DNA from 3 places in the Branchiibius hedensis genome. Region 3 is predicted to be linked to each of the others. Evidence: riboswitches for the same ligand, from Rfam matches in the RefSeq annotation. Region 3 holds a riboswitch; each other region holds the start of a gene.
The links. Region 3 has a riboswitch for S-adenosylmethionine ahead of DR843_RS03705 (aminotransferase class V-fold PLP-dependent enzyme). Riboswitches for the same ligand answer to the same signal wherever they lie in the genome.

Region 1: it holds a riboswitch for S-adenosylmethionine, as region 3 does, so the genes downstream of both, DR843_RS17785 (amino acid ABC transporter permease) here and DR843_RS03705 (aminotransferase class V-fold PLP-dependent enzyme) in region 3, are expected to answer to the same signal.
Region 2: it holds a riboswitch for S-adenosylmethionine, as region 3 does, so the genes downstream of both, DR843_RS13830 (LLM class flavin-dependent oxidoreductase) here and DR843_RS03705 (aminotransferase class V-fold PLP-dependent enzyme) in region 3, are expected to answer to the same signal.

What each region holds. Positions count from the first base shown of each region.
Region 1 covers NZ_UESZ01000001.1:3,645,958-3,649,959, forward strand. Annotated here, with positions in the region: gene upp (uracil phosphoribosyltransferase) at 1-559, opposite strand, end outside; gene tadA (tRNA adenosine(34) deaminase TadA) at 672-1,127, shown strand; gene DR843_RS17780 (crotonase/enoyl-CoA hydratase family protein) at 1,132-2,013, opposite strand; SAM riboswitch class IV at 2,084-2,200, shown strand; gene DR843_RS17785 (amino acid ABC transporter permease) at 2,274-3,236, shown strand; partial or broken gene DR843_RS17790 (amino acid ABC transporter ATP-binding protein) at 3,233-4,002, shown strand, end outside.
Region 2 covers NZ_UESZ01000001.1:2,854,997-2,858,998, reverse strand. Annotated here, with positions in the region: gene DR843_RS13835 (RrF2 family transcriptional regulator) at 97-558, shown strand; SAM riboswitch class IV at 629-739, shown strand; gene DR843_RS13830 (LLM class flavin-dependent oxidoreductase) at 785-1,963, shown strand; partial or broken gene DR843_RS13825 (NtaA/DmoA family FMN-dependent monooxygenase) at 1,978-3,147, shown strand; gene DR843_RS20865 (hypothetical protein) at 3,213-3,344, shown strand; gene DR843_RS13820 (LLM class flavin-dependent oxidoreductase) at 3,341-4,002, shown strand, end outside.
Region 3 covers NZ_UESZ01000001.1:737,455-741,456, forward strand. Annotated here, with positions in the region: gene DR843_RS03705 (aminotransferase class V-fold PLP-dependent enzyme) at 1-1,057, opposite strand, end outside; SAM riboswitch class IV at 1,122-1,236, opposite strand; gene DR843_RS03710 (GAF domain-containing protein) at 1,267-2,442, opposite strand; gene DR843_RS03715 (NAD(P)/FAD-dependent oxidoreductase) at 2,549-4,002, shown strand, end outside.

The sequences.
Region 1 (4,002 bases), 2.9 Mb from region 3:
CCGCCCCGGTCACCAACGTGATCGGGATCGTCAGGTCGGCCAACTCCTCCGCGACGGCATCGATCCCTTCTGGCGCGGACAGCAACGTCACGGCAGTGATGTCGTCCGCGCCGCGCTCGGCCAGGTATCGGATCGCCATCGCCAGCGTGCCGCCGGTCGCCAGCATCGGGTCGAGCACGTAACACTGCCGCCCGGTCAGCACATCGGGCAGCCGGTTGGCGTAGGTGATCGCCTGCAACGTCTCCTCGTCGCGCTGCATCCCCAGGAAGCCGACCTCGGCCGACGGCAGCAGTCGCACCATGCCATCGAGCATGCCCAGGCCGGCGCGCAACACCGGCACGACCAGCGGCTTGGGGTTGCTCAGCTTGATCCCGGTGGTCGGGGCGACCGGAGTCACGATGTCCTTGGGTTCGACGCGCACCTCGCGGGTGGCTTCGTAGGCCAGCAGCGTGACCAGTTCGTCGGCCAGCCGACGGAACGTCGGGCTGTCGGTCTCCTTGTCGCGCAAGTAGGTCAGTTTGTGGGCGATCAGCGGGTGATTGGCGACGAGGACGCGCATGCCTGAGACTCTACTTGTGAGCGCCGACCGAGCCGAGGAAGCCGAGCGGAGCGGACGCCGCGCGTCGTCAGTGCGAGGGGAGGGTAGAGGCGCGACCCGAGGACTTGTGGACGTGTCGCCGTACGCCGATTGGCTGGGTCTCGCATTGGACCAGGCTCGCGTCGCGCTCACCACCGATGACGTCCCGGTGGGCGCGGTCATCGTCGACGCCGGCGGTGGCGTCATCGGAGTGGGCCCGAATCGCCGTGTGGCAGACGCGGATCCGCTGGCGCATGCCGAGATCGTTGCGATCCGGGCAGCGGCTGCGACACTGGGGCATTACCGGCTCGATGACTGCACGATCGCGGTCACGCTCGAACCATGCCTGATGTGCGCCGGGGCGATCATGCAGTCGCGGATCTCGCACATCGTCTTCGGTGCGTGGGATCCCAAGGCCGGCGCGTGTGGCAGCGCCTGGGACGTCATCGCGCAGAACCCGTCACCGCACCGGGTGGACGCAGTCGGTGGGATCCGGCAGGCCGAGTGCGCGCAGATTCTCACCGATTTCTTCCGCGCGCGGCGCAGGTGAGGCCCTACTCCTGCCAGGGGTAGAACGGCGGCATGTCGCTGGACGTGCGACCGGTGAACTCGGTGTCGCGCTTCTCCAAGAACGCGCGCACGCCTTCCTCGCCGTCGGCGAAACTGGTGTAGTACATCGCCAGGGAGTCGATCCGGTGCGCTTCGATCGGGTGCGGCTGCGCACTGTTGCGGTACATCATCTGCCGGGTCAACGCGATACCGACCGGCGAGCGGCCGTCGATGAACGTGCGCGCCAGGGCGTACGCCGCGGGCAGCAGTTGGTCGGGTTCGTGCAGGGAGCGGACCAAGCCACCCGCCAAGGCTTCGTCGGGGGAGAGGATGTCCGCGGCGTACGTCCATTCCAGGGCGCGGGAGATGCCCACGATGCGCGGCAGGAACCACGACGAGGTGGCCTCGGGCACGATCCCCAGGCGACCGAAGACGAATCCGATCCGCGCCTTGGTGGAGGCCAGGCGGATGTCCATCGGCAGCGTCATGGTCGCGCCGATGCCGACGGCGGCGCCGTTGATCGCGGCGATCACGGGTTTGGTGCACGCGTAGATCGCCAGCGAGACGCGGCCGCCGGTGTCGCGGACACCTTCGAAGATCACCGGGTCGTCCAGGCGCTCGGTCAGGTCCTGCACGGTCGGCGCAAGCCCCGGGGTGAGGCCGAAGACGTTGCCCTCCTTGGTCAGGTCCATGCCGGCGCAGAACGCCCGGCCGGCGCCGGTGACCACCACGACGCGGGTCTCATCGTCGGTGCTGGCGCGGGTGAAGGCGTCGACCAGCTCGTTCGCCATCGTGACGGTGAAGGAGTTCAACTGCTCGGGCCGGTTGAGGGTCAGCGTGCAGATCCCGTCCACGACGCTGTAGTCCAGGGTTTCGTAATCGCTCACGGATCGATCATCGCGCACGGCTGACCTGCGGAGTTGACGGGCCACGGAATCAATGTCTACTCTCCCGATAGGCATTGAGCGTCGACGACAAGCCCTGGCTGGTCGACCAGCAACCCTCGTTCCGCGGTGGGGTGCTCCAGGTGAAAGCCCGGCCCGTTAGCGAACCCCGCGCGGGCAAGCGCATTGACGCTGGCCCCGGCCCGCGTCACGAAGGTCGTCGGCTGAGGCCGTGGCCTTCGGTGAACCCGTTGGAGTCGTCCATGTCCTCACCTCCCGGCTACGCCAAAACGGCGGTCGCGCAGGTCGCCGATGACGCGCCGCCGACCGCTGATGCCCCGCGCCGTGTCATCCCGCAACGCCATCCGTTGCGCTGGGTGGCCGCGGCCGTCGTGGCAGTCCTCGTCGCCATGGCGCTCAACGCCCTGATCACCAACCCGTTCTTCCAGTGGGACCGCTTCGGCTACTGGTTCACCAGGCCCGTTGTGCTGCAGGGGCTTTGGATCACCATCAAAGTGACCTTCGCTGCAGCGGTGCTTGGCTTTCTCGGTGCGCTGGTCCTCGCAGTGGCCAGGTTGTCCAGCAACCCGCTACTGCGCGCGGTGAGTTGGACCTACACCTGGTTGTTCCGGTCGATCCCGCTGATCGTGATCCTGCTCTTCCTGGTCAACTTCGGCGCGCTCTACAAGACGATCAGTCTGGGCGTTCCGTTCGGGCCGGAGTTCTTCCGCTTCGATGAGTCCCGGCTGGCCACCGACCTGGCGCTCGCGATCATCGGTCTGTCCCTGGCCGAGGCCGCCTACGGCTCGGAGGTCGTGCGTGCCGGCATCCTGTCGGTCGACCAGGGGCAGCACGAAGCGGCAGCGGCGCTGGGTCTGCCGAAGAGCTACCAGTTCCGCAAAATCGTTCTGCCACAGGCGCTTCGCTCGATCGTGCCGAACTTCGTCAACCAACTGATCGGCTTGATCAAGGCCAGTTCGCTGGTCTTCTACGTCTCGCTGCTCGACCTCTTCGGGCAAGTTCAGACGCTGGGGAGCACCTACCCGGGCGACATCATCCCGCTGTTGCTGGTCGCGACCGTCTGGTACGTCATCCTCACCAGTGTGCTGTCGGTGGTGCAGTTCTACGTCGAGCGGCACTACGCCCGCGGAGCCGTCCGGACCCTGCCGCCGACACCGCTACAACGGCTGCGGGCGTTCCTCGGTCGCAAGGCGGTGGCGGCATGAGCACGGCAACCGTCGCCTCCGCCGGGATCCAGGTCGAAGGCGTGACCAAGAAGTACGCCGACAACGTGGTTCTCGACAACGTCCACCTGACCGTCCGGCCGGGTGAGGTCGTCGTCATCATCGGCCCTTCCGGGTCCGGGAAGTCGACGCTGTTGCGCACGATCAACCACCTGGAGAAGCCGGACCTGGGTTACGTGCAGGTGGGTGATGAACTGATCGGTGTCCGCGAACACGGTTCTGATCTGAAGGAACTCAGCGAGCGCGACATCTTGCAACAACGGGCCCGGATCGGCTTCGTCTTCCAGTCCTTCAACCTCTTCCCGCATCTGACGGTGCTGGAGAACGTCGCGGCCGCTCCGGTCGCGACAGGTCAGACCGATGCGGCGACCGCGCGGCGGCGGGCTGAAGAACTGCTCGCCCAGGTCGGCCTCGCCGAGAAGGTCGATGCCTACCCGCGGCAACTGTCCGGTGGGCAGCAGCAACGGGTCGCGATCGCGCGCGCGTTGGCTCTGGATCCCGGGGTGATCCTCTTCGACGACCCACCTCGGCCCTGGATCCGGAGCTGGTCGGTGAGGTGCTCGCGGTCATCCGCGACCTCGCTCGTAGCGGTCGCACCCTGGTGATCGTCACGCACGAAATCGGATTCGCCCGTGAGGTCGCCGATCGCATCGTCTTTCTCGACCACGGGGTGCTGTTGGAGCAAGGGCCGCCGAGCGACGTACTCGACAAGCCGTCGCACGAGCGCACCCGAGCCTTCCTGTCCGCG
Region 2 (4,002 bases), 2.1 Mb from region 3:
GCTAGGCCAAACACCGCGGCATGGCAAATGCCTACTGAACCGATGGGTGTTAGGAGAGCCGGTTAGGCTGACTCCAGAACCCTGCGTCGACGGAGGATGGCCGTGCAGATTTCGGCGAAAAGCGACTACGCCGTGCGTGCTGCCCTGGAGATGGCCGCCCGTGCCCCCGACCTGCTGACGATCGACGCGATCGTGCAGGACCAGGGCATGCCGCGTAAGTTCGTCGAGGCCATTCTCGGCGACCTGCGCCGGGCCGGAATTGTCCGCACCCAGCGTGGTTGCGCGGGTGGCTACACCCTGGCCAAGCCGGCATCGGAGATTGCCATCGGCGACATTCTGCGCGCCGTGGACGGGCCCCTCGCGGAGGTGCGGGGCCTGCGGCCGCATGAGACGACGTACGGCGGGGTGGCCTCCCATCTGCCCGATCTGTGGGTGGCCGTGCGGTCCAGTCTGCGGCAGGTGCTGGATGAGGTGACGGTGCAGCAGCTGCTCACCGGTGCGCTGCCGGCCAAGGTGCGTCGGCTCAACGACGTCGAGGACGCCTGGCTCCCTCGCTGACATGGCCCTCAAATCCCACTCTGAGAGTAGGGATTAGACATCACGGCTGGTTTGTTCTAGCCTCACAAATGGTTATGAGTGTCAGCGACAAGCCCTGGCTTGCTGACCGGCAACCCTCCTGCGCGGTGGGGTGCTCCAGGTGATGACCCGGCACTTCCGACCGGAGGTGCAAGCGCGAATGTGCATGGCGGCGCCGACCGCGATGCCCGGAAGAGATGGGATAACCATGTCTGACCTTCATCTGGCCGTAGCCCTCGATGGTGCCGGTTGGCACCCGGCCGCCTGGCGCGAGCCGGACGCCCGTCCGGGGGAACTGTTCACCGCCCGCTACTGGACCGACCTGGTGCAGCAGGCCGAGCGCGGGTTGCTCGACCTCGTCACCATCGAGGACGGCTTCAGCCAACAGGCCGACCACCACGAGGCCGCCAGCGAGCGGACCGACCGGGTGCGTGGCCGGTTGGACGCCAACCTCGTGGCCGCCCGTGTGGCACCGACCACCTCGCACATCGGCTTGCTGCCGACAGTGGTTGCTCCGCACACCGAGCCGTTCCACGTCTCGAAGGCCATTGCGACGCTGGATTACGTCAGCACCGGTCGGGCCGGTGTCCGGGTGCGCTCGAGCGTCAGCCCGCAGGAGTACGGCAACGTCGGGCGGCGGCCGGTGCCCGAGCTGCCCGGCGACGGGGTGCCAGCGGCACTGACCCGCATCCTGTTCGGCGAGGTCGAGGACTACATCGAAGTGCTGCGCCGGCTCTGGGACAGCTGGGAGGACGACGCGGAGATCCGCGATGTGGCAACCGGTCGCTTCGTCGACCGCGAGAAGCTGCACTACATCGACTTCGAGGGCTCCGAGTTCAGCGTCCGCGGCCCCTCGATCACGCCGCGGCCACCGCAGGGGCAGCCACTGGTCTCGCTGCTGGTGCATCAGCAGGCTGGTTACGAATTGCTCGCGCGCAGTGCGGATCTGGGGTTCGTGACCCCGGCCGACGCCGCGGACGCCCACAACATCTCCACCGCGGTCCGCGCCGCCACGGCACAGGCCGGCCGGACCGCGGGGGAGGTCAACCTCCTCGGCGACGTCGTCGTCTTCCTGGACGACACGTACGCCGCCGCTGCCGCGCGCAAGGAGCGGCTCGACGTACGTGATGGGGCTGAACTGCACAGCGACGCAACGATCTTCGTCGGCACTCCCGGCGAACTTGCCGACCTGATCCTGGACTGGCAGTCCGCGGGCCTGGACGGGGTGCGCCTGCGCCCGGGTGCCCTGCCGCACGACCTGAGCCAGATCACCGACGCCCTGGTGCCCGAGTTGCAGCGGCGCGGAGCGTTCCGGACGGCGTACGACGCCACCACCTTGCGGGGGCACTTCGGCCTTGTCCGGCCCGCCAACCGCTACGCCGCCTGAGAGGAAACACGGACATGACCAAGCAGATCCACCTGGCCGCCCACTTCCCGGGCGTCAACAACACGACGGTGTGGAGCGACCCGCAGGCGGGTAGCCACATCGAGTTCGACTCCTTCAAGCGGTTCGCGCAGATCGCCGAGCGCGGCAAGTTCGACTTCCTGTTCCTCGCTGAGGGGCTGCGCTTGCGGGAGCAGAACGGCAAGATCTACGACCTGGATGTCGTGGGCCGCCCGGACACGTTCACGATCCTGGCGGCGCTGGCCGCGGTGACCGAGCACCTTGGGTTGACCGGCACGATCAACTCCACCTTCAACGAGCCCTACGACGTGGCAAGGCAATTCGCGTCGCTGGATCACCTGTCCGGTGGGCGTGCGGCGTGGAACGTCGTGACGTCCTGGGATGCGTTCACCGGTGAGAACTTCCGCCGCGGCGGCTTCCTCCCGCAGGATCAGCGCTACGAGCGGGCCCGGACCTTCCTGCAGACGGCTGCGGAGTTGTGGGACTCGTGGGGTCCGTCGGATCTGCTCGCGGACGTCGACTCGGGGCAATTCGTCTCGCGGGTCGACGCTGGTGCTTACGGCCACCATGACGACCACTTCGACATCAGTGGCCGCTTCAACGTGCCGTCCCCGCCGCAGGGTCGCCCGGTGATCTTCCAAGCCGGCGACTCCCACGATGGTCGGGAGTTCGCGGCCTCCTCGGCGGATGCGATCTTCAGCCGGCACGGGACGCTGGAGGACGGCAAGGCGTTCTACGAGGACGTCAAGGGCCGCCTGGCCAAGTACGGTCGCCGGCGCGACGACCTGCTGATCCTGCCCGCAGCGACCTTCGTGCTTGGCGACACGGATGCCGATGCGCAGGAAAAGGCAACCGAGGTGCGCCGGCAGCAGGTCAGCGGGCAGACCGCTCTGCGGTTCCTGGAGCAGTTGTGGAACCGCGACCTGTCGCACTACGACCCGGATGGTCCACTGCCGCAGGAGGATCCGGACCTGGGCGAGCACACGATCGCGCGCGGTCGGGCCAGTGTGCGTCGGCACGACGACATCCTCGAGACGGCACGCTCCTGGCGGGCCAAGGCCGAGGCGGAGAAGCTGTCGATCCGCGAACTGATCATCGAGGTCACCGCGCGGCAGAACTTCGTCGGCTCGCCGGAGACCATCGCGACGACCATCAACGACTACGTGCAACAGGACGCCAGCGATGGCTTCATCCTGGTGCCGCACATCACCCCGACGGTCTTGCACCGTTCGTGGACCAGGTGGTGCCGTTGTTGCAGGAGCGGGGCGTGTTCCGCACTGACTACGAGGGCGCGACGTTGCGGGAGAACCTGGGTCTGCGGCCGCAGACCGAGCAGGGAATCGTGGAAGGCGTTGCGTCGTGAGCGCCGACCGAGGCGAGGAAACGAGCGCAGCGAGGCCCGGAGCCGAGGCCAGAGGCGCGACCAACAACACCGTGACGACTCCGTTGTCCGTGCTGGATCTGGTGCCGATCTCGACCGGTTCAAATGCGCCGGAGGCATTGCGCAACAGCATCGACCTCGCCCAGCGTGCGGAGTCCCTCGGCTACGCCCGGTACTGGTTCGCCGAGCATCACCTCAATCCAGGTGTTGCAGGGACGTCGCCGGCCGTCGTCCTCGCGTTGGTTGCCGGTGCCACCGAGAGCATCCGGTTGGGCTCTGCTGCAGTGCAATTGGGTCATCGCACGGCGCTGTCCACGGTCGAGGAGTTCGGCCTGCTGGACACGTTGCACCCCGGTCGTTTCGACCTCGGCCTCGGACGCTCCGGTGGCAAGCCGCCGGGCTCGGAGACGCGCACACCGCAGGCGCCAGAAGGTCGTGTCCTGGACAACGGCTTGGTCATCCCGCCGGCCTTCGACTACTCGCAGTTGCTCGGCTCGCCACGGATCGCCTTGTCACAGGCGCTGTTGAAGCAGCCCGGAGCGACGTCGCAGCCCTACACCGAGCAGGTCGCGGACATCCTGGCGTTGATCGCCGGCACCTACCGCGCGGAGAACGGCGAAGAGGCGCACGTGGTCCCTGG
Region 3 (4,002 bases):
GCAGTCGGGTCGCCAACGCCTCCTCGTGCCGGTCGACGGTCTCGCGGTGCCGGGCGAGTGTCACGCAGGCGGCCGCAATGGCGATGGCGCCCAACGCATTCGGGGTCCCGCCCTCGTGCCGCGCCGGCCCGGTGTGCCACTGGATCCCGTCGCCGGACACAGTGTGCGTGGCGCCGCCTGCCGGAAGGTACGGCTCGGCGGCGTCCAGCCAGTCGGCGCGGCCCACGAGGGCGCCCGCACCGTACGGCGCATACATCTTGTGACCGGAGAACGCGATCCAATCCGCGCCGAGGTCGTCAAGGTCCACGGCCCGGTGCGGCACCAGCTGCGCACCGTCGACGACCACTCTGGCGCCGAACTGCGCTGCAATGAAAGCTAGTTCGCGTACCGGCCACACTTCGCCAGTGACGTTGCACGCGCCGGTCAGCACTACCAGTTTGGGCGCCTGCGGGTCGGCGGCGGTCAACGCCGTGCGCAGCAGGTCGGCGGCCTCCTGCACACTGCCCGGCACCCGCAGCGCCGTCGTGTGCTCCGCCGGCCACGGCAGGAGCGCGGCGTGGTGGGCGGACTGCCAGGCGAAAACCTGTGCGTCCTGGGGCAATGCGTGGGCGAGCAGCCGCAGCGCGTCGGTGGTGTTGCGGGTGAAGATCACCTCATCGCCCGGGCGGGCCCCGACGAACCGGCCGACCTCGGCGCGGGCCTCTTCGAACCAAGCCGTGGTGATGCGGCTGGCGAAGCCGGCGCCGCGGTGCACCGAGCCGTAGGTCGGGCTGACCTTGTCGACTGCCTCCTTGACGGCGACCAGGGCCGGGGTCGTCGCGCCGTGGTCGAAGTTGGCGATGTCCACGACCGTGCGGTGCACCGTGGGTACGCCGATCTCGTGGGCGACCGTGCGGGGCAGACCGGTCGCGGTCAGCGGCCCGCCACTGCGGCGGGGCAGATCCGTGACGATGCTCAACCGCCGCGAACTGGGGTGCTCGGGGCTGGGGAGCACGCCCGGGGCGTGATCGGTGAAGCCGCTGCTCGGCGTACGTGTGATGCTCGTGACTGTGCTCATAGCGATGCTCCTCGTCGGTCCTAGGGACCAGCGAGCGCGCCGAAAAGGGGGCGAGCGGAGAACTGGTCCGCGCTTGCCGTCACGCTGCTGCGATCCGGCCGGGTCGTCACCCGGAGCACCCCACCGCGGAGGAGGGTTGCCGCTCAGTCAGCCGGGGCTTAGGACTGAGACTCTTGACCTGGAAAAAACTGTAGCAGCGTGCGGCGCGATCAGTCGCACACCACGTCGATGCCGTCCGCAATGCGGTACGGCGCTGCCACGATGAGGGCGCCAGCGGCCCGCCGCAACCGGCTGATCTCAGCCCGGACCGCCACCTCGTGACCTCTGTCCCCGTACAACCGGGTGCTCAACGCAGCGGCGGTCAGACCCAGGGGCGTGCCGACCAGCAGGCGCAGGATCTGCGCGTGGCGGCGACTGAGCGGCACCGTCCACGGCTGGTCATCGTCACCAGACAGGTGCAGCGTGTCGTCGCGGCCCAGTCGCGCGGACAGCCGCCGCGGACTCGGCGCGGGGCGCACCAACCAGCCGTCCCCGACGCGCTCGGGAAAACACATGCCCAGACCGGGCACGGCCAGCAGTCGATCGGCCCGCGGCGCGGCGATGCGATCGCGGACGCTGACGCCCTCCCGGTGGGCCACCCAACCGTGGTCGTCGACAAGCAACAGCGGACTGCCGGCGGTCGCGATCAGGTGACTGGTCCGCTCACGAAGCCGACGCAACTGCTGCTCATGGTGTTGCCACAGCGCACCCTGCGCCAGTTGCACAGCGCTGTCCACCAGCGCCACCAGCGCCGGGTGCAAGGTCATGGCCGGGCCGCTGACGTCGACGATCCCCAACAGCGAGCCGTCCCTCGGGTCATGAACCGGAGCAGCGGTGCAGTACCAGGGGTGCTGGCGCTGCTCGAAGTGTTCGGCGGAGAACAGTTGCACAGGAGCCTGCTCGGCCAGTGCGGTGCCGATCGCGTTGGTGCCTACGTAGGTCTCCGACCAGTGCGCCCCGAGCGCGAAGCCCAGCGAATCCGCCTGTCGCAGAATGGCCGGCGAACCTTCCCGCCACAGGATGACACCATCCCGGTCGGTGATGACCACGATGAAGAGCGAGGCGTCGGCGACGCTGGTCAGCACGGTTCGGATCCGGTCGGCAACCAACGCCAGCGCACTGTCCGAGCGCCGGGCGTGCACCTGGTCGATCGGCAGGATGTCGCGGTGCAACGGGCGATCGGGATCCAGGCCGAGGGACATCATTCGGGCCCACGAGCGGGCGACGACCGGACGGGGGCGTTCTGATGGTTTGGACCCGGACATGACGGCATCGTGCAAACGCACCAACTGCCGTGCGTGCAGGCCCAGGTCCACACCGGGCGCGACGGCTGCCGCTGACGTCATCAGAACTCACTTTCGTCGCATGCAACGTGCTGCAACGGTTCCGCCCCGGGGGTGCGGGGCAGTGTGCTGTAGATCACACCGTACGACATGAAGGAGTTGAGAGCCCATGACCCAGACTGCCGAGCATCCGACTGAAACGGCGATTGACGCACAGTCACGCGCCGACGCCTGGTTGGCCGCCTTCGAGACCGCACTGCGCAACCGGGACATCCCGGCGGCGACGGCTCTCTTTGCCACCGACAGCTACTGGCGCGACCTGGTGTCGTTCACCTGGAACCTGGCCACGGTGGAGGGACGCGAGGGTGTCGGAGATCTGCTCGCCGAGACGCTCGAGCGCACCGATCCCGCGTCGTTCGCGACGAGCGAGCCGCCCACCGACGACGACGGGGTGGTGACTGCGTGGTTCACGTTCGAGACCGGCGTCGGCCGTGGGCAGGGACTGGTCCGGTTGACCGAGGAGGACGGTCAGGACAAGGCCTGGACGCTGCTCACCGCCCTGCGCGAGTTGAAGGGATATGAGGAACCACGCGGCGTACGTCGCCCCAAGGGTGCCGAGCACGGCGCCACCCGCGATCGGACGACCTGGGCCGAGCGGCGGCAGGAGGAGGCCGAGTCGCTCGGCTCCACCACCCAGCCGTACGTGCTGATCATCGGGGGCGGCCAGGGCGGCATCGCCCTGGGTGCGCGGTTGCGGCAGTTGTCCGTCCCGGCGCTGGTGATCGACAGGCATCCCCGCCCGGGCGACCAGTGGCGCGGCCGCTACAAGTCGCTGTGTCTGCACGACCCGGTCTGGTACGACCACCTGCCCTACCTGAAGTTCCCGGACAACTGGCCGGTCTTCGCGCCCAAGGACAAGATCGCCGACTGGCTGGAGTCCTACGTCAAGGTGATGGAGGTGCCGTACTGGAGCAACACCGAGGCCAAGAAGGCGACCTGGTCGGCGGAGCGGGAGGAGTGGACCGTCGAGGTCGAGCGCGACGGACAGCCGGTGACGCTGCGGCCCAGCCAGTTGGTGTTCGCCACCGGGATGTCCGGCAAGCCGCGGATGCCGCAGATCGAGGGGATGGATGTCTTCGAGGGCGATGTGCACCACTCCAGTGCGCACCCCGGTCCGGACGCCTACGCCGGCAAGCGGGCCGTGGTCATCGGCTCCAACAACTCCGCCTTCGACATCTGTGGTGCGTTGTGGGAGAACGGTGCCGACGTCACGATGGTGCAGCGCTCCTCGACGCACATCGTCAAGAGCGAGTCCCTGATGGAGTACGGCCTGGGCGATCTGTATTCCGAGCGGGCGGTCGAGGCCGGCGTCACCACGGAGAAGGCGGACTTGATCTTCGCCTCGCTGCCGTACCGGATCATGCACCAGTTCCAGATCCCGGCCTACGAGAAGATGGCTGAGGTCGACAAGGACTTCTACGACCGGTTGGAGAGCGCCGGCTTCTGGCACGACTGGGGCGATGACGGCTCAGGGTTGTTCATGAAGTACCTGCGCCGCGGCTCCGGTTACTACATCGACGTTGGCTCCGCCGACCTGGTGGCGAACGGCGACGTGAAGTTGGT